Regions from separate parts of the Mechercharimyces sp. CAU 1602 genome, predicted to be linked through region 3. Evidence: predicted binding sites of a transcription regulator. Region 3 holds the regulator's gene; each other region holds the start of a gene.
The links. Region 3 encodes LexA, which represses DNA repair genes until DNA is damaged. Its sites were predicted from a motif close to CGAACATATGTTCG; they were not measured.
Positions count from the first base shown of each region.

Region 1: the regulator LexA is predicted to act here: its motif matches at 4,367-4,380, upstream of uvrB (excinuclease ABC subunit UvrB).
Region 2: the regulator LexA is predicted to act here: its motif matches at 6,612-6,625, upstream of ruvC (crossover junction endodeoxyribonuclease RuvC).

Region 1 covers NZ_JANTPT010000002.1:141,427-149,723, reverse strand. Annotated here, with positions in the region: gene ftsE (cell division ATP-binding protein FtsE) at 1-537, shown strand, start outside; gene ftsX (permease-like cell division protein FtsX) at 527-1,429, shown strand; gene NXZ84_RS11785 (murein hydrolase activator EnvC family protein) at 1,498-2,604, shown strand; gene NXZ84_RS11780 (S41 family peptidase) at 2,812-4,251, shown strand; gene uvrB (excinuclease ABC subunit UvrB) at 4,442-6,421, shown strand; gene uvrA (excinuclease ABC subunit UvrA) at 6,426-8,297, shown strand, end outside.
Region 2 covers NZ_JANTPT010000001.1:1,422,711-1,431,007, forward strand. Annotated here, with positions in the region: gene NXZ84_RS07420 (hypothetical protein) at 624-881, opposite strand; gene NXZ84_RS07425 (SMI1/KNR4 family protein) at 1,588-2,058, opposite strand; gene NXZ84_RS07430 (hypothetical protein) at 2,022-2,147, opposite strand; gene queA (tRNA preQ1(34) S-adenosylmethionine ribosyltransferase-isomerase QueA) at 3,178-4,209, opposite strand; gene NXZ84_RS07440 (DUF2905 domain-containing protein) at 4,248-4,460, opposite strand; gene ruvB (Holliday junction branch migration DNA helicase RuvB) at 4,457-5,455, opposite strand; gene ruvA (Holliday junction branch migration protein RuvA) at 5,468-6,085, opposite strand; gene ruvC (crossover junction endodeoxyribonuclease RuvC) at 6,082-6,594, opposite strand; gene NXZ84_RS07460 (spore germination protein) at 6,813-8,297, shown strand, end outside.
Region 3 covers NZ_JANTPT010000001.1:1,054,228-1,062,524, reverse strand. Annotated here, with positions in the region: gene NXZ84_RS05585 (DUF58 domain-containing protein) at 1-707, shown strand, start outside; gene NXZ84_RS05580 (DUF4129 domain-containing protein) at 704-1,879, shown strand; gene NXZ84_RS05575 (DUF962 domain-containing protein) at 1,916-2,218, opposite strand; gene NXZ84_RS05570 (LysM peptidoglycan-binding domain-containing protein) at 2,328-2,615, opposite strand; gene lexA (transcriptional repressor LexA) at 2,821-3,453, shown strand; partial or broken gene NXZ84_RS05560 (Tn3 family transposase) at 3,554-3,853, opposite strand; gene NXZ84_RS05555 (hypothetical protein) at 3,871-4,305, opposite strand; gene NXZ84_RS05550 (YncE family protein) at 4,427-5,416, opposite strand; gene NXZ84_RS05545 (YiiX/YebB-like N1pC/P60 family cysteine hydrolase) at 5,485-6,201, opposite strand; gene NXZ84_RS05540 (hypothetical protein) at 6,611-6,808, shown strand; gene NXZ84_RS05535 (GNAT family N-acetyltransferase) at 6,963-7,409, opposite strand; gene NXZ84_RS05530 (NUDIX hydrolase) at 7,495-7,653, opposite strand; gene NXZ84_RS05525 (DUF5391 domain-containing protein) at 7,766-8,182, shown strand; gene NXZ84_RS05520 (pyridoxal phosphate-dependent aminotransferase) at 8,251-8,297, opposite strand, start outside.

The DNA.
Region 1 (8,297 bases), on a different contig from region 3:
GAAGAGCAAGCGACAAGCGGCATTATTCTTATTAATGGTGTCAATATTAAAAGGGTGCGTGACTGGAAGATTCCGTTTTTGCGTCGCACCATCGGCATTGTATTTCAAGATTATAAACTATTACCCAATATGACCGCATATGAAAACGTCGCTTTCGCCATGGAAGCGATCGAAGAGACACCACGTAAAATTGAACGGCGTGTACAAGAAGTACTAGAATTGGTTGGGCTGCATGATCGTATGCATGCGTACCCGCGGCAACTATCAGGTGGGGAGCAACAACGTGTCTCTATTGCACGAGCAATCGTAAATAATCCTAAATTTATTATTGCCGATGAGCCTACGGGTAACTTGGATCCAGAAAACTCATGGGATATTATGTATCTATTAGAGGAGATTAATGCACGTGGAACGACCATCGTGATGGCAACACATGATAAAGAAATTGTAAACACGATGAGAAAGCGTGTATTGCAAGTAGAGCGGGGAACCATTGTGCGTGATCAAGAGCAGGGGGAATACATCTATGAAGATTAACGTCATGATTCGCCACCTGAAAGAGGCGATTAAGAGCTTAAAACGAAATACATGGATGACGTTTGCAGCAAGCAGTGCTGTTGGAGTAACCCTCTTGATCTTTGGTATTTTTCTGATCTTCAGCTTTAATATTCTTCATCTAGCAGAAGAGCTGGACAAGCAAATGGCAATTCGAGTCTCTTTGCAGGCGGGAGCATCAGCTGATGCGATCGAAGATATGGAGAAGAAGGTAGAAAAGGATCCGAGAGTAAACGAAGTGACGTTTATATCAAAGGAAGACGGATTGAAAGAGTTGAAGAGTAAACTGGGTGCGGATTCAGACTTTCTCAAAGGGTTGGAAGACGGGGAAAATCCATTGCCAGATATGTTGAAAGTGGAACCATCCAATTCACAAGAAATTCAAGGGTTAGTAAAAGATTTGGAAGAAAAGTATAACCTGACGGAGAGCGTGGAGTACGGTAAAGGTGTTGCCGACCAGTTGATTAAGTTTTCCACCTGGATCTCGGTTGTCGTTTTCTTCTTTGGAACAGGGCTTGCGGTATTAGCCGCCTTCCTGATCTCCAATACGATTAAATTAACTGTGTTTGCGCGTCGAGGTGAAATCGAAATTATGCGCCTTGTGGGCGCGAGTAACTGGTTTATTCGTTGGCCGTTTTTGATTGAAGGAGCCGTTATCGGAGTGATTGGTGCGATTGTGCCTGTTTCGATCGTCCTGATAACTTATGCAGCGGTGATTGATATCCTTGATATGGGGACATCATCATTTAGCTTCCTTAATTTCCTCGATGTTTGGCCGCTTGCTTTATATGTTGCTTCGATTACGATTATGCTAGGTGCTTTTATCGGAGTATGGGGAAGTGTAATGTCGATTCGTCGTTTCTTACGTGTATAACGAATAGGGGGGAGCATTTGCCCCCTCTTATTTAAAAATAAATGTAATATGAGGAGGAGTCGGAATTAATGAGAAAAATATCGTTTGTTTTAATACTTACCGCAATTCTCACTCTTTCATCAGCGGTTCCCCCTCTTTCCCTGCTGGTACAGGCTGAGGGGACAGTGGATGAGAAAAAGAAAGATGTAAAGGAACGGGATAAGGAAATTCAAGAAAAGGAAAAAGAAGCGGAACAGCAGAAAGAAGCATTAAAAAAAGTGGAAGAGGATTTGAAGAAGGAAAAAGCGAAGCTGGATACATTAACGGATACGATTGCTACCCAAACGAAGGAGATTGAAAAGAGCGAAAAGAAGATCGAGGAGCTCGAAAAATCAATCAGCAAAAAAAAGGTAGCTTATCATAAGCAACTACAACGTGTATATAAGCAAGGAGATATGTTTTACTTGCGTACCTTGATCGAGGCGAATGATTTAAGTGAATTCTTTGCTACATTAGAAGGAATTCAAGCGTTGGCAGAAAGTAATCATAAAATCGCAACTGGATACGAAAAAGACCAACAGAAGCTAAAAGAAGAGACGGAAGAGTTGAAACCGAAGTTAGAGAAGAATAAAGAGCAACAAAAAGATGCGAATAAATTGTACAAAAAAGTGATGGAAAAGTATAAGGAGAATGAGAAGGAACTGAAAGCGATTGAGAAAGAGAAGGATCATCTCGAAGAGATTAATGAAAAAGAGAGCCAAGAGATTCGTGAAATGATCGCCCGCGAGACGGCAAAGGACCAATATGAAGGAACACCTTCTAGTAGTGGTTGGACATGGCCCGTTCCTAGTAAGAGGATTAACTCTCCATTTGGACCGCGTAGCGGTGGCATGCATAAAGGATTAGATATTGGCGGTAATTTGGGAGATCCCATTTTTGCTGCTAATGATGGGAAAGTGATTGCTTCACGAGCTTCAAGTGGGTATGGACATATTGTGGTATTATCACATGGCAGTGGATTAACCACCTTATATGCACATATGTATCCAGGAGATGTAACAGTAAAAGTAGGGCAGACCGTTCGTGCAGGGCAAATGATTGCGAAAATTGGATTGTACGGGCAAACTACTGGACCTCACCTCCACTTTGAACTATTGAAAAACGGGGTTGCACAAAACCCGATGAATTATTACTGAGCAATCAAGGTTAGTAAATATAAGACATAGAGAAGTCGAAAGGGAAGGTCGACCGAAACGACAATCTCCTTTTCGGCGTTTCTTTTGTATGAGGGTATAACTTGTTTTCCCAATATGGTTTTGCTAGAGTGAGTTTATAGCAGAGGACGACTATCGAGCAATAGCCTGTCATATATATGATGAACAGTTGGTGAAGGTGGTGTCAAAATGTATTTACGTGGTCGTACAGTTACCTTAATCGTTATTGTGGCTGTCTTATTTAGTAGCTTGACGACAGTGATGCTGGCAGGAGATGGGGGGATTCTGGCACGTGTTGTTGGGGTCGCTACAGGTCAGGGATCCAATATTGAAATGGAGAATCAGAGTAAGATCGAGCAAGCATACTCGATGATAAAATCGCAATACATCGGCGATGTAAAGGATGAAGCACTTGTAGATGGTGCGATCGAGGGTATGGTGGGAGCGCTGGATGACCCTTATTCTGCCTATATGGACAAAGAAGCGGCGCAACAGTTCCATTCCAGTTTAGATTCCTCTTTTGAAGGAATCGGTGCAGAAGTGACGATGAAAAACGGTCTTGTTACCATCGTTTCACCGATTAAGGGATCGCCAGCAGAAAAAGCCGGTCTGCGGCCAGAAGATCAAATTTTAAAGGTGAATGGCGAGAGTCTAGAAGGATTAGACTTGCGCGGTGCAGTTGAAAAAATTCGCGGACCTAAAGGAAGTAAAGCTAAACTTGCGATTATGCGCCCAGGTCAGTCAGAACTGATGACTGTAACCGTTGTTCGTGATGAGATTCCTATCGAAACCATTCACTCTGAAATGATGTCAGGAAAAATTGGACGGATAGAAATTACGCAGTTCTCACAAGAGACAGCGACCGATTTTACAAAAGCATTGGATCAGTTAGAAAAGGATGGGATGAAAGGCCTCGTTATTGATGTGCGTGGCAATCCCGGCGGACTTTTAAATGTGGTTGAAGAAATCGGTAACCAGCTGATACCGAACGAGAAGACCATTGTGATGAAACAAGATAAAGAGGGGAATACACAGGAAACCAAGTCGACGATGAAAGGGAAGAAAGAGTACCCGATAGCCATCCTTATAGATAAAGGGAGTGCAAGTGCTTCGGAAATCCTGGCGGCAGCTTTGAAAGAATCGGGTGGCTACCTCGTGATTGGTGAGAACTCATACGGGAAAGGCACGGTTCAGACGGCACGTGACTTTTCAGATGGTAGTAACTTAAAGTTGACGATTGCCAAATGGTTAACACCAAATGGGAAGTGGATCCATAAGAAAGGGGTAAAACCAGATATTGAGGTGAAACGCCCTGATTACTATCAAGTGGTTCCGCCTCAACCGGAAAAGCCTCTACAACGTGATACGGCTTCTACGGAAGTGAAAAATGTGCAACTTATACTAAAAACACTTGGGTATAGACCGGACCGCGTGGATGGCTATTATAGCGATCAAACCGAAACAGCAGTGAAGGCATTTCAAAAGCTTCAAGATCTAAAAGTGACAGGTGAAGTAGATGAAAAGACGGCAGCCGCTTTGCAAGAAGCGTTTATAGAGCATCTGAAAGAACCGGATAATGATGTCCAACTACAGACAGCAATTGAAACCTTGAAAAAGAAAGCTAAATAAGTTGATGAAAAGAAAAGGTCCCCTCTTCGTAGGGGGCCTTTTCTTTTCATAAAGTGTAAAAGATGATGAAAAGGGAATATCTAGGGAGGGAAAGAAGTGTTCCATCCCTTCATTAGAAACGTGTGTTCGTTTTGATGAGAAGATATGTTATAATTGAATGGAAGATAGAAGAAGTGAGAGGTGATCACGTGTGGATCGATTTACTTTAGTGTCGGAATATCAACCGCAAGGGGATCAACCGAAGGCGATTGAACAACTAGTGAGTGGTATCGATGCGGGCAAACGAATGCAGACGTTATTGGGTGCAACAGGAACGGGCAAAACGTTTACCATCGCCCATACCATAGCGAAGACAAATCGACCTACGCTCGTCATCGCTCCGAATAAAACCTTGGCAGCACAGTTATGTGGAGAATTGAAAGAATTTTTTCCTGATCATGCCGTCGAGTATTTTGTAAGTTATTATGACTACTATCAACCGGAGGCGTATTTGCCGCAATCAGATACGTTTATTGAAAAAGATTCATCTATCAATGATGAGATAGATAAACTGCGACATTCGGCTACCAGCTCTTTATTTGAACGTAAAGATGTGATTGTGGTCGCTAGTGTTTCTTGTATATATGGGTTAGGTTCTCCACAAGAGTACCGTGACTTGGTTTTATCCTTACGAGTTGGAATGGAAAAGGATCGTAATGAGATTTTGCGTAAGCTAGTTGATATTCAATATGAGCGGAATGATATCAACTTTACACGGGGCACGTTTCGTGTTCGTGGTGATGTAGTGGAGATATTTCCGGTCTCACGTAGCGAACAAGCGGTACGGGTTGAATTTTTTGGTGACGAAATCGAACGGATTCGTGAAGTGGACACCTTGACCGGGGAAATCTTAGGGGAACGGGAGCATGTGGCCGTCTTTCCTGCTTCTCATTATGTGACACGCGAAGCAGTGTTGCAGCGTGCACTGGAGAGCATTGAGGCGGAGTTAGAAGGGAGACTAAAAGAGTTCGAGGCAGAAAGTAAGCTAGTGGAAGCGCAACGTTTGGAGCAGCGAACCCGATACGATATGGAGATGATGCGCGAGGTTGGGTTTTGTTCAGGGATTGAAAATTACTCGCGCCATTTGGTGGGCAACAAGGAGGGAGATCCTCCGTTCACGTTATTAGATTATTTTCCTGATGACTATTTGATTGTGGTGGATGAATCTCACATCACTATTCCGCAGATCGGAGCGATGTATAACGGAGACCAAGCTCGTAAAAAGGTGTTAGTTGAGCACGGTTTTCGCTTGCCTTCAGCTAAAGATAATCGTCCCTTAACGTTTACTGAGTTTGAAGAACGTGTCAATCAGATGGTTCTTGTATCGGCTACACCCGGACCGTATGAATTGGAGCATGCCCCTGAAGTTGTCGAGCAAATTATTCGTCCTACAGGGTTACTTGATCCAAAGATTCACGTCCGTCCGATTCAAGGTCAAATCGATGATTTGATCGGTGAAATCAATCAGCGTCTCAAGCGAAACGAGCGGGTACTTGTCACCACTCTAACCAAAAAAATGTCGGAGGACTTAACCGATTATTTGAAAGAAGTAGGGATCAGCGTTCGCTATCTGCACTCTGACATCAAGACAATCGAACGGATGCAAATATTACGCGATCTTCGTTTGGGAGAGTTTGATGTATTGATTGGGATCAATCTATTACGAGAAGGGTTAGATTTACCAGAGGTTTCATTGGTAGCAATCTTGGATGCAGATAAAGAAGGGTTTTTGCGTGCAGAACGTTCTCTTATTCAAACCATCGGTCGTGCTGCGCGTAATGCGAACGGGGAAGTTGTCATGTATGCTGATCGCATCACAAAATCGATGGCAAAAGCGATTGAAGAAACAGAACGTCGTCGTGCTGTGCAAATGGCTTACAATGAAAAGCATGGGATTACACCTCAAACAGTTAGAAAAGCCGTACGGGAAGTGATTGAGGCAACGAAAGTTGCAGAAGAAAATGAAGAGTATGGAGTAGCTGCTGGCGCTAAAAGTTTAACGAAGAAGGAACGTAAAGCACTAGCTGAGAAATTGGAAAAAGAGATGAAAGATGCTGCTAGAGAGTTAAACTTTGAACGAGCGGCACAATTGCGCGATATGATTATTGAGATTAAAGCAGAGGGAGTATAACGACATGCCGCAAAACCATATTGTGATTCGTGGAGCACGTGTTCATAACTTAAAAAACATTGATATTACGATTCCTCGCGATCAGTTTGTTGTGCTTACAGGGTTGTCTGGGTCAGGGAAATCATCGCTCGCCTTTGATACGATTTATGCCGAAGGGCAAAGGCGGTACGTGGAGTCTCTTTCTGCTTATGCTCGTCAATTTCTTGGGCAGATGGATAAACCAGATGTGGATCGGATTGAAGGTTTATCTCCTGCCATCTCGATCGATCAGAAAACGACAAGTCGTAATCCCCGCTCTACTGTAGGAACCGTAACGGAAATCTATGATTATTTGCGTTTGCTTTACGCCCGGGTTGGCCGTGCATACTGTCCTAAGCACGGCACTGAAATTTCGGCGCAAACCGTACAACACATGACGGACCATATACTGCAGTTACCTGTGCGGACCCGTATTCAAGTGTTGGCACCGCTTGTCAGTGGTCGGAAGGGTACGCATGTAAAAGTGATCGAAGAAGCTCGTCAGCAAGGGTATGTGCGTGCGCGTATCGATGGGGAAGTACAAGATCTGAGTGACGATATCCAGTTGGAGAAAAATAAGAAGCATTCCATTGATGTGATTGTTGATCGCTTATTAGTAAAACCAGGGATTGAAGCTCGTTTGACGGATTCGTTAGAGACCGCATTAGGGTTAGCGGATGGCAATGTGATTATTGATGTAATTAATGGTGAAGAACTTCTCTTTAGTCAAAATTTAGCATGTCCGCAATGTGGTTATAGTATCGAAGAGCTTTCCCCACGAATGTTTTCTTTTAATAGCCCCTTCGGTGCTTGTTCATCATGTGATGGGTTGGGCAGTCGTCAAGAAGTAGATGCGCAGCTGGTTGTGCCTAATCCGAGCCTCAGTCTGCGTGAAGGGGCGATTGAGCCTTGGTCCAACCCGACGTCCAACTACTATCCACAGCTGCTGCGCGCCGTTTGCGCTCATTTTGGAATCGATATGGAGGTTCCATTTTCTCAGTTAGCAAAATCAGAGCGCGAAACGCTTCTATATGGAAGTGATGTGCGCATCCCATTTCGCTATACAAGTGATCTTGGACAAGTGCGGGAGACAGAGACACGTTTTGAAGGAATTGTAAATAACTTGACTCGTCGTTATCGTGAGACGGGATCGGAAGCCGTGCGTGAACTTATTGAGTCGTATATGACCACGAGTGCTTGTCCAAGTTGTCAGGGAGCACGATTACGTGCGGAGTCGCTTCATGTGAAAGTGGATGGAAATACGATAGACGAAGTGACACGCTTGTCTATCCAAGACGCCTACACCCTTTTTGGCGAGATTAAGTTGAGTACAAAAGAGCAGACAATCGCACAACAAGTATTAAAAGAGATACGAGAGCGATTAGGGTTTCTCGTCAATGTAGGGCTTGATTATTTAACCTTAAACCGTTCTGCGGGTACGTTATCTGGGGGAGAGGCCCAACGGATTCGTTTGGCAACCCAAGTAGGCTCCAGTTTGATGGGGGTACTCTACATTTTGGATGAACCGAGTATTGGACTGCACCAACGAGACAACAACCGCTTGATCGAGACGTTGAAACGGATGCGTAACTTAGGAAACACCTTAATTGTGGTGGAGCATGATGAAGACACGATGCTAGCGGCTGACTATTTAATTGATATTGGGCCTGGAGCTGGTATACATGGGGGACAAGTAGTTGCCGCTGGGTCTCCGAATGCAATTATGCAAGATGAGAACTCACTGACGGGTAAATATTTGAGTGGGCGTAAAATGATTCCGCTACCAGAGGAACGGCGGGAGGCTAATGGTAAGTGGCTCCAGATTAAGGGTGCGGATGAAAACAATCTAAAAGGATTG
Region 2 (8,297 bases), 370 kb from region 3:
TTCCAGGATCAGATATGAAATTTACAGTCTCTAACTTCAACATCTACATCACCTCGGTATCTTAGGGTGGGATCAACAATTTAATCATTCCTACCAGTAAAAACGCTACATCTCTACCTTGTCAAAGCCTGGCGTCCTACATACTTGTCGTTGTGGGAATTAGATTATCTACTTCAGTGAAGACTCTTAGTTAGTCTTCATCATCGTCATATAAGCTATGCGATCCCCTTCTCTTCATCCTGAGCTCTATCCCGCCTTTAGCGTTGGTGCTTAGTAAGAAGTCCTCATTGTTCATAACAAGTCATGAAAGACGTTACCCCCATACTGCGTAGGTTTAGGTGTGATCTTGCTGTCCAAACCACACATAGCTCTCCGGCGGATGAACTCCTAATTGTTTCTCTATTTGTATGACTCTATCTCCCTCGACCCCTCCAGCAAAATCCTCCTCTCCCTCGCTTGATCAATGAAGTTTAAAATCATCCGTTTTTTATCATCATAAGTTTTCATGGATTTGTCCCTTCATTCTTCACTGTGGATTCTCTCTCGAGGATCAATCTTTTTACTATTCGTAGATTCAGATAATTTTTCACTATTCATCCAAACTCCCTCTGTTTATATTCCACTCATGCAAAATGAACCATTTCATCAGGAAAGTTACTACCATCTTTCATTTCTCTAAGTTCTCTCGCTAAACGCTGTCCCGCCCTTCTATAATAAAAATGATCTTCTTCATTTTTTTCAGATACAGGATTTAGTTGATATAGCAAGCGGCTTTTTTTATTATATTCTAATCGGCCCTGCACTCGATCAAACGGTCCATACCTATAGATTACCACTTCTTCATCTTCTTTCTCTTTTACAAGAGCTACTGAAATAGCCATGTCTCTCCCCCAATTTTTAATCGAATGAATTCTAGTCACACCCAGATCTCACTACTGCATCGTGTGCATCTTCATAAGATGTTTTAAACAGACTTTCAAATCTCGATTCAAAATACTATACTCATGGTTTAATAGGTTATTACCTCTCGGTCATGAGAGGATGGCTTTTGATCCAACAATAGGTAGTACGGTACTTCTTGGCACGTCGAGAGTCTCACACACTGTTTGTACAGCATGTTGCTTCTTAATTTCTTGAATAACCGTTAAAATATCGTTCTGGTCTACTTTTTTGCGATTATGGCCATAGCCTTTTTTAGGATTTCGTTATCTTCCGTTAGCCTCAACATTTCCTTCCATCTGCTGGTAGTCTACGGGTGTCATTTTCTCCTTCCTGCTCATTCCATAGGAGTAAATGCTTTGATTCAATGGTAAATGGTCACTTCCGATAGTCCATATTCGCTACTTCATTTTCGAACCGATTGGCCCGTGACCCAAGAGCATCTATATCCAATCTATAGGCTCAGATCCAATGCTCATCTCTTCAATACCAGGCGTACTTCCTACTTATTTTCACCCTTCTAAATAGGGTTTCGTAAAATCAAACGAGTTTCTTTATAGAAATCAATATCACCCGATCTCGTGAATTTTGCACCAATTGGCTACACTTTGTCCACTCTCTTTAAAAGAAGCAACGCGGGTTTATCCGTCAATTGATCTCATTTTCATATTCTATATCTTCGAGAATACTTTCAAATGATACAATCAAGAAATCTAAGAAATCATCAAATCCATCATGACTTCCTTCTATCCCGTCCCAAAAAACAACTGGACATTCCCCATTCTTCATTTTGCTTGTGTCTAAACATACCCTAGATTCATCTAGACTTTGTATCACTACATAGTGTTTAGGAAGTCCACTTTTCCTTACACGTTCAGTCTCACGCACACACGTAGAAACTTCGTAGTATGGATCTATTCCTAAAATGTCTATACCACCTATTCCTCCTGACCCAAACTTACGAACATACCACTTGTAACCCTCAGATAAACTTACATCCAATTGTTTTTCTATAAATAAAATCCATTTCCCCCCAACTTCTCCTCCAAAATCACAATCCCCTTTTGCACGACTAATTAACCTCAAAACTTTACCTTTTTTTCCTTCGAGTAGTTCCATGAAAATGCCTCCATTTCTACTTCCCTTGCCCTTGCTTCATCGGGTTGAAACCATCGCAATGGTGGTACTTCGTTGGACACATGTTTCACTCCATATCCCTCCATTGAACGTGCCTATGTTATTTTATCCTATGGCGCCAGACAATTTTTGTGCGGATAAACGAAAGTGGACTGTCTTCGATAACTAAGATCGTTCCCATATAATAAACCCTACAGAGAGGATAGGAAGACAAGTAAACTTAATGAGGTGGGGGAGAAGCATTTTCATCCCAAAGAGAACGGGTTTTCTACAAATTCATAGAGCAACCCCCTCCGACTACATACCAAGGGACAGTTGCTCTTTTCAGGTAAAAAAGAAAGAGGAGATTCGAGGTAGATCATATCTCAAACCACCTATTCCTTTCCCCAGCTGTAGAAATGCAATGCCTCTCCTGTGCTATAGCTCCCTTATAAGGTTCGATTTGATTTGGAATGAAAATATTAATATTATTCGATTATATTATTTACATTCACAGAAATAGCATTTACTTTATTTCTGTCAAAGTTCGCTCTTCTAAGAAACACAAAAACAAAAGTGTAGAAGCTAATTTGGAATAATGTTGTATCCCCCAGGGCTTATGATTACATTATATGGGTGCGTTGCCCTCAGTCGTCAGTTGCTGGTTCTACCCCTATGAGGTTTCTGTTCGTCAGGCCGGAGGTTTGCCGCCGGCTTCCTTCAGATTCCATCTCGCGGTGGACACCCTTGCCTTAGGATAACGACTACTGCTACCTTCCTCGTTCAGGACTTTCACCCTATAGAACGCGCCCAATCGAGTAGCACAGGGGAGTTTCACCCCTATGCTCTCACGGATCCCTACATGACAATCTCTCGTCATACGACTCTTATCGTTCAGTCATCTTAGTACTCCCAGTGAGCAAACAGTGGAAAAGGTGGAGTAGTTGACGGTGTGGATGGAGTTGAATCGTGTAGTATTTGTCATAGGATCGCTCTCTCCTTTAGAAGTTTGCTAGTCACAAATCATTCTATAGGGAGATCGGTTTTTTCAATCCGTAAATAAATTGTATAGTGCCGTCTTCATATTTACATATTATGGTTAATCAACAAGCCTGCCTCCACTTACAATATCAACATCGCATCGCCAAAGCTAAAAAAGCGATACTGTTCTTCTACAGCCGCTTGGTAGGCAGATAACACGTGTTCCCGTGAGGCGAAAGCACTGATCAGCATCAAGAGACTCGAACGAGGGAGATGGAAGTTGGTTACCATTGCGTCGACAGCTTGAAAGTTATATCCAGGGTAGATAAAGATATCTGTCCAGCCTGAAGATGGCTCGATCTTTCCCCGTTGCTGTACTACACTTTCAAGGGTGCGGACAGATGTGGTACCCACTGCAATAATTCGTCCTCCTGTCGCTTGTGCCTCTTGGATCATAGCAGCTGACTCTTCACCTAGTTCATAATACTCGGCATGCATGGTATGCTCCTCCACTTTACCAGCTGTTACCGGACGAAAGGTGCCTAAACCCACATGTAAGGTGAGCGGAGCGATTTTAACTCCTTTTTGCTCAATCTGTTGTAAGATGTCCGGAGTAAAGTGAAGGCCTGCTGTGGGGGCCGCAGCTGATCCTATCTGGCGGGCATACACTGTCTGGTAACGATCAGCATCGTCGAGCCGCTCTCGAATATAGGGCGGAAGCGGCATTTCACCCAACTCTTCCAAAAGGTGATCCAAATTCTCAGCTTCATACTGCAATTGAAAGTGCCACCCTCCTGGCATATCTGCCGTTGCTTCCGCTACTGCGCGTAACAACCCTTCCCCAAAGTGAATGACAGTGCCCGGCTTCACACGTTTGGCAGGCTTCACCAAAGCTTCCCAGCGATCATCGCCTAATGGTTTAAGAAGAAGCACCTCCATCTGTGCGCCTGTTTCCGCCTTTATCCCAAGCAGCCGTGCTGGACGCACCCGGGAATCGTTTAGGACGAGCACATCACCTGCCTGTAAGTATGAGAGAAGGTCGGTAAAATGCTTATGTTCAATAGCTCCACTTTCTCGGTTTAATACCATCATGCGCGCACGCGATCGATCTGCAATCGGGGTTTGAGCAATCAGTTCTTCTGGTAGTTGAAAATCAAATAGTGATACATCCATGTTCTTCTCTCCATTTCTCGGTAAAAAGAACCCGTTCCCTAGCGGAACAGGTTGATCACATAAAACAATAACGATATGACTACACTGATCAATAATGAGGTAACTAGCGGAAAATAAATCTTCATATTTTCACGTTCGATCAAAATATCCCCAGGCAAACGGCCAAGCCAGCGGCCACCTACTTGCCACATCACTCCCACCACAATCAAAATCACTCCTGCGATAACAAGTAGCTTTGCCATCGGATTCATGTCCGTCGCTCCCAACCAAAGTGATCGTAACATCGCTGTGTCAACTGTCGCCCTCGCGGAGTCCGCTGTAAAAAGCCCATCTGCAATAGGTAAGGTTCATATACATCTTCTACTGTATGAGCTTCTTCCCCGATGGTAGCTGCAATCGTCTCTAAGCCGACCGGTCCACCTTGGTAGTTTTCCTTTATCGCATACAGCAACTGTTGGTCTACCTGATCCAAGCCCAGTTTATCCACTTGGATGCGATCCAATGCATCCCGTGCCGCCTCTGCTGTAATCACACCATCACCTTGTACTTGTACAAAGTCCCTTACCCGTTTTAATAAGCGGTTAGCCACTCGGGGGGTGCCACGTGCCCGTGAAGCGATTTCCACCGCTCCCTCTTCAAAGATGGTCACTTGCAACAAGTCTGCCGCTCGTTGCACAATCAAGATTAGCTCTTCCGTCGTGTAATACTCTAATCGACTAACCACGCCAAATCGATCGCGCAAAGGTGAGGAGAGTGACCCGGCTCGCGTAGTAGCACCCACTAACGTAAAGGGAGGAAGATCAAGTCGCACCGAGCGTGCACTAGGTCCCTTCCCTATCATAATATCGAGCGCAAAATCCTCCATTGCAGAGTATAAGACTTCTTCCACCGAACGACTAAGGCGATGAATCTCATCAATAAATAAGAGATCCCCCTCCTGCAAATTGGTTAAAATCGCTGCGAGATCACCCGCTCGTTCAATCGCAGGACCTGATGTGGTACGTATGCTTACCCCTAGTTCGTTGGCAATAATACAGGAAAGAGTGGTTTTCCCCAGTCCTGGAGGACCATATAGCAATACATGATCCAACGCTTCCCCTCGTCCTTTTGCCGCCTCTATATAAATATGTAGGTTCTCTTTTACTTGCGATTGTCCAATATATTCTCGTAGATAGCGAGGGCGCAAGCTAAATTCGACCGCCTCATCTTCTGTTGCCATCTGGGCGGATATAATTCTATCCTCCACTTGCAGACCTCCTTATCCTTTCATCAGCAGGGTGAGTGCCTGCTTAATCCATTCATCGACTGCCTGATCTGTCCGTTCGCGGCTTACTTGAGTAACCGCCTGCTTCGCTTCCCCCTCATTATATCCCAGTGCCACCAACGCTTCAATGGCATCGCTCTTGGTCCGCTCATGGGGTGGTTGCGACACATTCTCCGCCTGTTCATAAGTGTCTGGCGGGAACAACGTATTCCATCCCTCTTTCTCCAACTTATCCTTTAAGTCGAGAATCATGCGTTGCGCTGTCTTCTTCCCAATCCCAGGTAAGCGTGTTAGAAAAGCGATGTCTTCATTTTCAATGGCCGCCACTACCTCTTGGGGAGAGCCTCCCGACAAAATCCCGAGTGCTGCCTTCGGCCCTACGCGTGAGACAGCTAAGAGCAGACGAAAGAGGTCACGTTCTTCTTGTTCGCTAAAACCATAAAGAAGGTGAGCATCTTCCCGTACGACAAAATGAGTATAGAAGAGAACGTCTTCACGCTCTTCATAGCGATAAGGATTTTTGCAGTATACCTGATATCCAAGTGAACCAGTTGCCACCGCTACGTATTCCTCTTTTATGTAAGCAATCGTCCCACGTACAAATTCAATCATCGTCCTCTTCTCCCTCCTTCTTCTCCTTTAATCTGTATGGGTGTAGCAGAATGGGCTTCACAAATAGCAATCGCCAGCGCATCCGCTACATCATCAGGCTTTGGAACCTTCGGTAAGGATAGCAACATCTTCACCATTTCCTGCACTTGCCGTTTCTCCGCCTGTCCATACCCTACAACCGCCATCTTTACTTGTAAAGGTGTATACTCACGAATCTCTACTCCTGCCTCTTCAGCTGCGAGCATCATCACCCCCCTCGCTTCGGCTACGGTAAACGCCGTCGTCACATTACGGTTAAAAAATAATTTTTCAATTGCCACCACATCCGGTTGATAGTTAGAAAATAATGTTTGACAAGCATCGTAAATCTGCTTTAGCCTCGTTGGCACTGGAAGCCCTGCCTCTGTCTCAATACTTCCATATTGAATCGGCTTTAGTTGACTTCCCTCTTGGTCAACAATGCCAAAACCTACGATTGCAAATCCAGGGTCAATCCCACATACCCGCATATCTTTCTCTCCCCATTCGAACATTTATTCTACTCGATTATATCACATGCGTATTGACTAAGAACTACATCTTCTCTCAAGGACGACGCGATCTCGACATGCGTAAGAACCTTTCTTCCTATCTATTTTGGAAATGATACATAAGTACCCTTGTTTTTTCCAATAATATAATTGCAATCTCATATGCCAGGGATGTGCCCATCCTTAGGAGGAAACCGATGCCATCGTTGCACTCCCCACACGCCCAACCCAATAAAAATCAAGCTGGATTTACGTCGTTTAAGCAGATTGCTGTCTCCTCGTCACTTACCGTTAACAGTGAGCACGTCTACACGATCTTAGGAAAAAGCAGTGACTTGGTGGAACGCACCTTTACAGAGCTCTCTTTTCCGTTCACACTCTTTTATCTCGATACTCTAACAGATGAAAAACAGTTAAATCGAGCAGTCATCTCCCCTCTGCTCGACTGGCAAACGAAAATAGACGTTTCAACAGAATCCTTACCCTTACCTGATGTAATAAATCACCTTGAGCTCTCTCAAATCAAAACAGCCACCAGTTTCGATCACATTGCCAGCGGCTTAACAGGTGGGAGCGCAGTACTCTTTCTCGAAGGTTCTACGAAGGCATACCTGCTCCCCCTCTTTAACGGCGCTTCACGCTCTGTAAATGAACCACAGACACAAACCATGATTCGCGGACCCCGCGATGGATTTGTAGAGAATTTGAATACCAATTTATCTCTGGTGCGCGAACGAATCAAAAATCCTTCTTTACGTATCCAAGCATACCGCATGGGAAGGTTATCCGAAGTCGAGTTGCGCCTCCTTTATATTGAGGGTCAAGTTCATCCCCATATCCTAAGCGAAGTGAAGGATCGCCTGAAACAGATTCAGTCACATAACGTGCTGGAAAGCAACATGGTAGAAGAATTATTACATACAGGTGGCTATAGCCCCTTCCCGCGCTCACGAGCAACCGAACGCCCTGATGTAAGTGCCGCTGCGCTCATGGAAGGAAGGATTGTCATCATGTTAGAAGGCAGTCCTTTTTGCATCATCTTACCTGTTACTTTCTTTTCTTTTTTTCAAGCAGCTGAGGATTACTATCAGCACTTTGACATGTCTACCTTTGTTCGATTCCTACGGATTGCTGCTTTCTTTGTCACGCTCTCGTTGCCATCCTTTTATGTCGCAATTACCACCTATCATCAGGAAGTCATTGAAACGGGATTGCTAATCAATTTAGCTGCGCAACGTGAAGGAGTGCCTTTCCCTGCCCTGATGGAAGCAGTATTGATGGAGATCATCTTCGAAATGCTGCGCGAGGCTGGTGTACGCATGCCACGCCCCATCGGACCTGCAATCTCTATCGTCGGGGCAATTGTAATCGGTGAGTCTGCGGTAAACGCTGGTCTAGTTTCGCCTGCGATGGTCATGGTGGTCGCTCTCACCGCAATCGCTAGTTTTGTCTCTCCCTATTACGAGATCTCCAATGCGGCTCGTCTCCTCCGTTTTGCCATGCTTGGATTTGCCGCCACAATCGGCCTCTTTGGGATGATGTTTTTTATGCTCGGCTTATTGATTCATCTTTGCTCTCTTCAATCCTTTGGTCAACCATATTTTTCACCCATGGCCCCTTTCCATATCAAGCAGCAGAAGGATACCTTACTTCGCTTTCCCCTGTGGTGGCAGAACATCCAT
Region 3 (8,297 bases):
CAGTTAAACCTAGATTACTTCACACACACATCCCCTTACCCCTCTCTGATTGGATGGGAGAAGTAAGTGTGAAGCGCTGGTACAATGAGGATCCAGCTCGCTTATATGGGATCCGTCCCTATCAACAGAGCGATGCCTATACCTCCATCCATTGGGCAGCATCGGCTCGTACCGGGGAATGGATGGTAAAACAATGGGAAACAACCAGTGATGCTTCTATTACTTTCGTTATAAACGGTCAAACACAAACCAAGAGTATAGCAGGAGTTCGCCTCGAAATAGTGGATGAGGCATGTCGGCTTGTCGCTACTCTGTGTCAACAGGCGCAACATAAAGGTCTTCGTTACGGCATCCTCACCAATTTAATGTGGCAAGGAAGGTCGGTGCTCCACACACCGATTGGCAGTGGTGAGCAGCATTACTCTCAGATTCACCATCTCCTAGGGGGAGTGCTACCCTTGCCGCTTACAAAAGGATCTGAGTTGTTATACAAGTTGGTCAGTGAGAATAATGTCGCACAGACGATTTTCTTTGTCACATCGTATTGGGAGGAAGAAATCGCTTCTCATTTGCATTTCCTGCGCGAACAGGGTCATGTTGTCTACGTACTTTATCTTTATCAAGAGAATAAACCAAGTAGACTACCTCATTGGGATGGACCTCTTCATTTTTATCCAGTTGAAAGTGAAGGGAGAAAAACATCATGAAAAGCTCAACAGTATTTTTCCTTTCTCTCTGTAGCCATGCGCTCATCAGTGTGATTGCTTTTACTTTTATTATGTCTGGATCGTCAGACGGAACAAGAGTAGTTCCTTGGATAACTCTTTTTATGCTTGTTCTTACTTGGATTATTTACGTAAGCATTGAGCGAAAAATATCTTTTCGGACTATCCTCCTTTTGTACTGGATAAGTATTTTGCTCGCCTGGGTAGGATGGGGCGTAGTTGTCAACTGGATCTCCCCTTTTCAAACACTTTTATTAACCGTAATTGCAGCACTGTTCTGGAGGAGAGTATGGGAAACGCATTCAGATCGACGCTATCTTCGACAATATTTAATATCAAAGTTGACTCAAGACGTTATTCTATTGTTGTTATTAAGCTTGACTGCAACGTTATACATGCAAGATCCACAATTACCAACAGTAGTCGTTCCACTTATCTTCGCATTTTTTCTTGTACGTATCGTTACAATGATGTATGCGGTCCGTCTAACAGAACAAACCACTTCTACGAGCAAACGGGGGGCCCTCCTCCTTATAATCTTGCTGGTGTTTGTGATTCTATTCTTACTACTGTTAGATGCAACCGGTAGTACAGTGCTCTCGCTGCTGGGAAGCGGTGTAATCTATGCTCTCTCACCCTTGTTATTTATTGTGGGCAAATTCTCAGAGTGGGTGATTAACGTAATTTCTGTGGGAGCCGATTGGGGGAATTATAATCAACAACCTCCTTCGGAAAATGAAGAGACTCCCCTCTCTCCTGTTGCGACAGCAGACTATAACCCCATCTGGTATTACTCTATAATGGTGATACTCACCCTTTTGGTTGGGTACTTTCTTTATAAGAGGGTGCAGTGGATTCGGTTCCGATCCTTTCAAATGAAGGACATAGAAGAAGAGCGCTCTTTTTTAACCCGTTCTTATCGTAAAGAGAAAAAAGAAGGTGATCGGTATCCCTACAGTAAAACTATTGGGGGAATCCGTAAGCAATACTCAGCCTACCTTAAACAGATGAGAGATAAAGGGATTCCACGAAAATCTACAGAAACTCCGCTTGAATATATGAAGAGAGTGCAACAAGAAGCGCCAACGCAAAATGATCAGATAGATAAGATCACACAATCATATCTTGTCGCTCGTTATCGAGACGATGAGTAATCTAGTAAAGACCCAAGGGTATCCTTGGGTCTTTACTTATTGTGACTTGGATTTGTGAGTGGGGGTTTGTTCCTCTCGCTTCCATTTTTTTATCCACCACAGCACACCCGCAAATAAAAATAGTGGGTTGGAGAAAAAAGATGGCTTTTTTCCTTCAAAGGCATGGCCGATAAATTGCAATACCCATCCTAGCACAAATAAGATTAGAGCTACTTTCCATTGAAAGAAAAACCATGGCAACGAAATGACAATCATCGGAATTCCAATCGCATGAGTTAATTTATTGATCGGATGTTGATGATCTTCACGATACTTCTCTAATAAAGATGATAAATCCATCACGACATCCCTCCTTCTTTTCATACTATTCCTCATGACGAATCAACATCCTTCTAGAATCAACAAATAATTAAACATAATATTCTTATTTATAAGAATAAAAGAATCGCTAGTCCGTATCTTCTATAACAGGAACTTTTAGTGTCTGTCCTGGATGAATAACGTTATTATCCAACTGATTTATATCTATGATGGTAGCGATAGTACGCCTAACATCTTCACGATTACCCGTATGCGCTCGTGCGATTTTCCAGAGGGTATCACCTGTTTCTACTTGCCACTCCACTGTATGGGTGTATGGGTCTGCAGCAGTCACATCAGTTCGAACGATGAAGAAAAGGAGGAAACATCCAACAATTAGGACAGCAGTAACGTTTGCCCAACGGGGGATCGACATTAACGACACTCCTTTACTCTATTTCCGATCATCTTTGTACAAGTATATGCTTGAATACCTATACGTTATACCAGAACTAACGTTCCGTCAAGAGGAATTTCGAACTTATGTTTGCGCTTTTCTTCACATTCATGTATACTTTGGTAAAAGAGAAAATGTCCTTATATTGCGAGGTCACTATTCGTACTGAAGGGAGATGAGTGCTTTGTCAAAACTCTCCACTCGTCAACAGGCTATTCTTGACTTTATTAAGAGCGAAGTTCGAGAGAAAGGGTATCCACCTTCTGTTCGTGAAATCGGTGAAGCTGTGGGGCTTGCTTCCAGCTCAACTGTTCATGGACATCTCGCACGGTTAGAAGAGAAGGGGTATATACGCCGCGATCCCACGAAGCCTAGAGCCATCGAAGTTTTAGACCCTTATCGTTCTGCAGATGAATCCATGGTGGAGCAGGATTCGTCGGTGCTTATACCATTGGTTGGGAAAGTTACGGCAGGCGAACCGATTACAGCAGTAGAAAATGTGGATGAATACTTACCTCTACCACTACAATTAGTAGGCAATAAAGACTCTGTATTTTTACTTACCGTTCAGGGTGAAAGTATGATCAATGCTGGCATTTTAGATGGGGACAAGCTGATTGTCCATCAGCAACAAGCGGCTAATAACGGAGATATTATTGTCGCCATGACTGAAGAGGGAGAAGCGACAGTAAAGCGCTTCTACAAAGAGCAAGATCATGTTCGCTTACAGCCAGAAAATGATCAGATGCATGCGTTATTATTGTCTGACGTTACTATCCTTGGGAAAGTAATTGGATTATTGCGGACAACGATGTAAAACAAAAGAAGAGTAGAAACCTCTCATTGAGGGGTTTCTACTCTTCTTTTGTTTTATCTATAACGCGGGCTGCATATCTCACTGAGGCTTTTTTTAAAAGCAGGGTTCGATTTTGGCTGAATCGCTTAAGAATTGCTTCAGTCTCTGCGGTGTAAACCTCAATGCTGCGGCGTATATCACTATTTAATCATAATGCTGATAGATCAAGTCCCAGTTAATCGGATTTTTGGCTAGCACGGGCTGTAGGTTGGAGTATGAATCTGTCATACCGTGTGCTGGCTTATACAGCTTTTGTGAGCCAATATTTTTGAATCGAGGCATGAGTTTAAAGCCAAGAAGATGACAAAAAGCAAAGCCAACTTCGCTCTGACCGCGTGTCTACATAGTTTCTATCCACTTGAGGATTGTCATGTCGTTTTATATCTCGAACATTCGAGTGACCTCTTTTTCGGAGGGATTTTGTCTATTGAATACCAGCCGGCAGTGAAGCCACCCACGAATCTCCAATAGATTTATGAGGGTTTTCTTGAACTTAGTGAATGCTCTAGCATCCGGCTTCCTAGTTTTGATTTCGAATTTCCGAATGCACTCATTTCCGAGGTGAAGGCGATTATTGTTGTGTATGTTAGCAATGACGTCGTTGCTCTTGACATGAGTGTTACATAAATCACACGCTGGCTTAAATCCAGGATCGTCTTCTTTTATATGTTCATCAGCAACCCATTCTTCACGCGCTTCGTCAAATGTGTCTGCCTGGCTCGCTTCAGTCAGTCTCTTCCTTGACAGTGATCCCGGTCCTTTTACCAGGGTCACATTTTTACCTATAGAAATCATCCCCTTTATAATAGTCAATCCCCTCAATTAAGAGGGGCTATTTTGAATATATCATAATGGGAAATACTTGTTTAGCAACACAACACAATATGTTATATAAAAGGACACGCTACATATTGTGTTTTGCGATTGATCCCCCCTATTTCAATAGTGTAAGATCTTGAACCAGAGTCTCACGTTTTCTGGGCAAGAGAAATTCTTTTTTCTTTTCCCCAGTTTTCTTATCATATATGTGGATCAATCCTGCGTACTGGTCTTCTCTTTGAGATAAACAATAAATATACTTGTCATCTACTCTCGCTTGTAAAAGTGGGACATCTGCTTTGAACGTTTTAATTTCTTTGAAAGTATTACTGTCCATCATTGTAATGTAAGGACTCATGCTATAGAGAACATAAAAATGATCTCCGTCTGGTATAATCCGTTCAGAGTATGGATGGGGGAGTTTTACATTGCTTACGTTCCATGTACCTGGTTCCAATACACTTAAGTATGGGTCTTCTTTATTAGAGACACTAACCACTTTTCCATTGATCATGGAAACATCAGAAGCATTTCCGTGTTCTATCACTAGTTTCTTTATTATTTTTTTACTTTTCCTGTCCAAGACATATTGCATATGCCTATCTGCCACGTCAGGGAAATCAGCATTTATGTATGCATAGGAATCATCAAAAGTCGCTGAAGGTAATATCCCGTCTAATTTTACTTCCACACCTTCCTTTCCTTCCTCTTTGATCTCTACTTTTCCATACTCTAAATCAGAATTAAATGTGGTTAATCGAGTGTCACCTTTTATTTTGGTGTAATATGGGAAGTCGAGAGATTCCATCTCGGATATGCTCCCAGACGGATTAATTTTAGTGAACCCAGTGTTAAACCTAGCAGGGAGTAAAATGTTTCCATCTCGATCTTCCCTAATTTCAAATATCCCAATAGCATCAATTGTAGCACTCGAGGTAACCTCTCCTCCTTGGTTAAAAACAACAAATTCACTATCTTCTTCTAAAGAGTTTGTATATACGACTCCGATGTCCCCATTATCAAGACTTATTTCATTATCAGCACAAGAAGTCAACATACTAGCGGTAACTGTAGCAAGAACAATCGTTTTACATAGGTTTTTCATTAAATTCTTCCTCCATTTGTAAAGACAGAGAGGCAGGAACAACCTCTCTGTCTTTAATCATTTATTTATTACCCTTTTGAATAGAATGTTTTCGTATCCCCATCATTGATCAAATTTACAGGCCATACTGCGCCACCGTTATCCAGTTCAAAACCTCTGTTTTTCCATGATCTCCATGCTAATTGTGAACAATAGAAGCGTGAGGTTGTCGTTTTGTTGTAAAAGTTATAATTGTACGGCTTTCCTATTTTTGCTTTTGAGTAGGCGGCTGCGTAACTATAGTCAGCGCCGTCTGCTCCACGAACCCATAATCCTCTTACGTGTGAATATCTTGCTTTCCAATTATTAGTCCTTCTTTGAACTCCCTTTTTACTCCCGATACCGAAAGATTCTGTAACATAGTAATTGTTACTTTGTACAACGCCTGCATGTCCTCCGGCCCAAGCTGAGCCCCCGCTAGTTCCGCTTAGTGTTACCACAATATCACCTTTGGTCCCAACCCTGTTTGAATGAAGTTGATTTTCAGCCTCTTCTGAAGACAATCCTTTATCTTTCACGTATTCTTGAAAGTCCTGAGGATCTACTGTCTTCTTACCATTTTTTAATTCTTCCTGCGTATCTCTTATTCCTTCTTCTAAATCGGCGAGTTCGGCAGGGGTCAAGTCTTCGATCGAGAGTTCTTCCGCACCAGTGGAACTTGAAGCGAAACTGTCGGGGGCAAAGGCGATAGACATCGTCAATGCAAGGGAGAGAGGAAGCAGAACAACTTTCTTGATTGCTTTCATTTACAAACCAACTCCTAAATAGTATTTTAGATGCCACAAACTGGGTATCCAAATTTATAATAGACTGATAGAAATAGGAAGTCAATAGTAAAATCAAAATTAATTAAAGATATTTATTTATTTTATGATTTTTATTATCCTATGTTATATGAAATATGAATAAATTTATAGAGCCTGATTATGATTATCTAAAGAGTGTATTTCGACACCTTGAGAACGGAATTAGAAGTTAACGTACCAAGATCAAAAAACTTCCTTATGTTCCAACAGAAGATGAAATTAAACGCTATTATGAAGCTGTCTGGAGGGCGAAAAACTTACAAGATATGATGGTCATCAAGACTTTGCTGTATACAGGCGTTCGTGTAAGTGAATTGTAAGTGAACTCATCAACATTAAGTTAAATGATGTGGATTTCCAACGATGTCAGATACGCGTGAATCAAGGGAAAGGGAAGAAAGATCGAATCGTACCATTCCCTACCGCCTTCAAAGAGCTTTTAGCCATGCACACAGTACTGTGGAAAGAAAGGGTATTGACGATGCGCTCATTTAGCTTTATTCTGGACATGAAAATCGAAAGTCGCTTGAAGTGTACTCAAAATTAGCTATTACAGATGCTCAGGATGAATATGAGCGTGTTATTCCTCAGTTTCCTATATAAAACACGGGAAACGGCTTGAATTGCTCACATGCAATCTCAAGCCGTTTTTACATTTATTAGGCAAATGCCGGCAAAATCGACGGATGCTCCCTCTACCCCTATATATGTAACACGACAGCCATTTCCTTTCCAAACCGATCTCCTTGATCGACAAATCCTAAGCTAGCGTATAAGCGATGTGCTTCCGTGTTCTCTGGATGGTAGCCAACAACTACTTTATTAGCTTGCCGCAGATTTCTTATTTCATCCAGCATGAGCTGTGTAGCTTGTTTTCCAATGCCTTTGCCTTGGTAGTTTTCATCGATCATGATGCGGTAAATCCAATAGCCATCTAACTCTTCTAAAACAGAGTTAAACATCAAAAAGCCGACGACAGCCTCTTCGTAATAAATAGCGTATGGTTTGAGTGATTCTTCAAATTTGGATTGAGCGATGGAAATTGCGTTAGACTCCATATACTCTGCTTGTGCAGTGGATACGCTTAACTGACAACACTCATACCAGTTATCTTTGTTTACTTCCTCTATCCTGATCGTTGGGTTCAATGTTGGACCTACTTTCTTATACTCTTTTAAAATATATTTCTATTAAATTATACTTGATCTTTTTAAATAAGAGAAGTTGCAACTGCTAACACCGTTTGCCAGTTATAACAGGTAAAAAGATTCCTTTGGGTGTTCTTATGACAGCAACAGATTCTTCGTTTGGAGAGAAAATAACCCCATATGCGGTTCTGCGCTGTTTATATACAGCACCTTCTATTTTTTGTCCGAAAACTGGTATATTCATCTATTCACCTTCTTTATCTTTGAACTCAAGCAGGACAATTTACTTTCAGCTAGAATAATACAGATGCATCCTCATAAATAAATGATGTCATCTAGAAAGGATTGGCAACCCCGTGGATTCAACGATTAGAAAAAATATGGTTTATGTTACTTTGATTTCAGCAGTATTCTTTACCTCATTGTTAATCCTGATTACTTTATCCCCGCTTAATCAAACAGGGCCTAACGTAAATCAATTTAACTCTACCGGTATGTGGCTAGCGGTAGGCATGGTGTTATTTTGTTATTTGTTCCCCCTCCTTGTCTATATTAGAGGAGTGCAGTCAATGAAAATGGTAATGGCAATTTTATGTGGGGTCGGTTTACTTATTGCATTATCCGTACTCCCTATTATCGGATGGTTATTGTATCGAGAGCCTCATCCCACCACCCTTACACTGCTAGTGCTCGGGTTGTTGCTATGTATTACAAACATAATCTGGTTTTTTAGTGCATTTATGCGCTCATCACGTCCACCGACAATGAGCTAAACATACTTACCGGGAGAAAAAAAGATCTTTATGTATAAACAAAAAAGGCCAGATGGCCCTTTTTTGTTTTATTGTATATCTACAAAGCGTTTGATCCGTTCTACTGCTTTTTCTA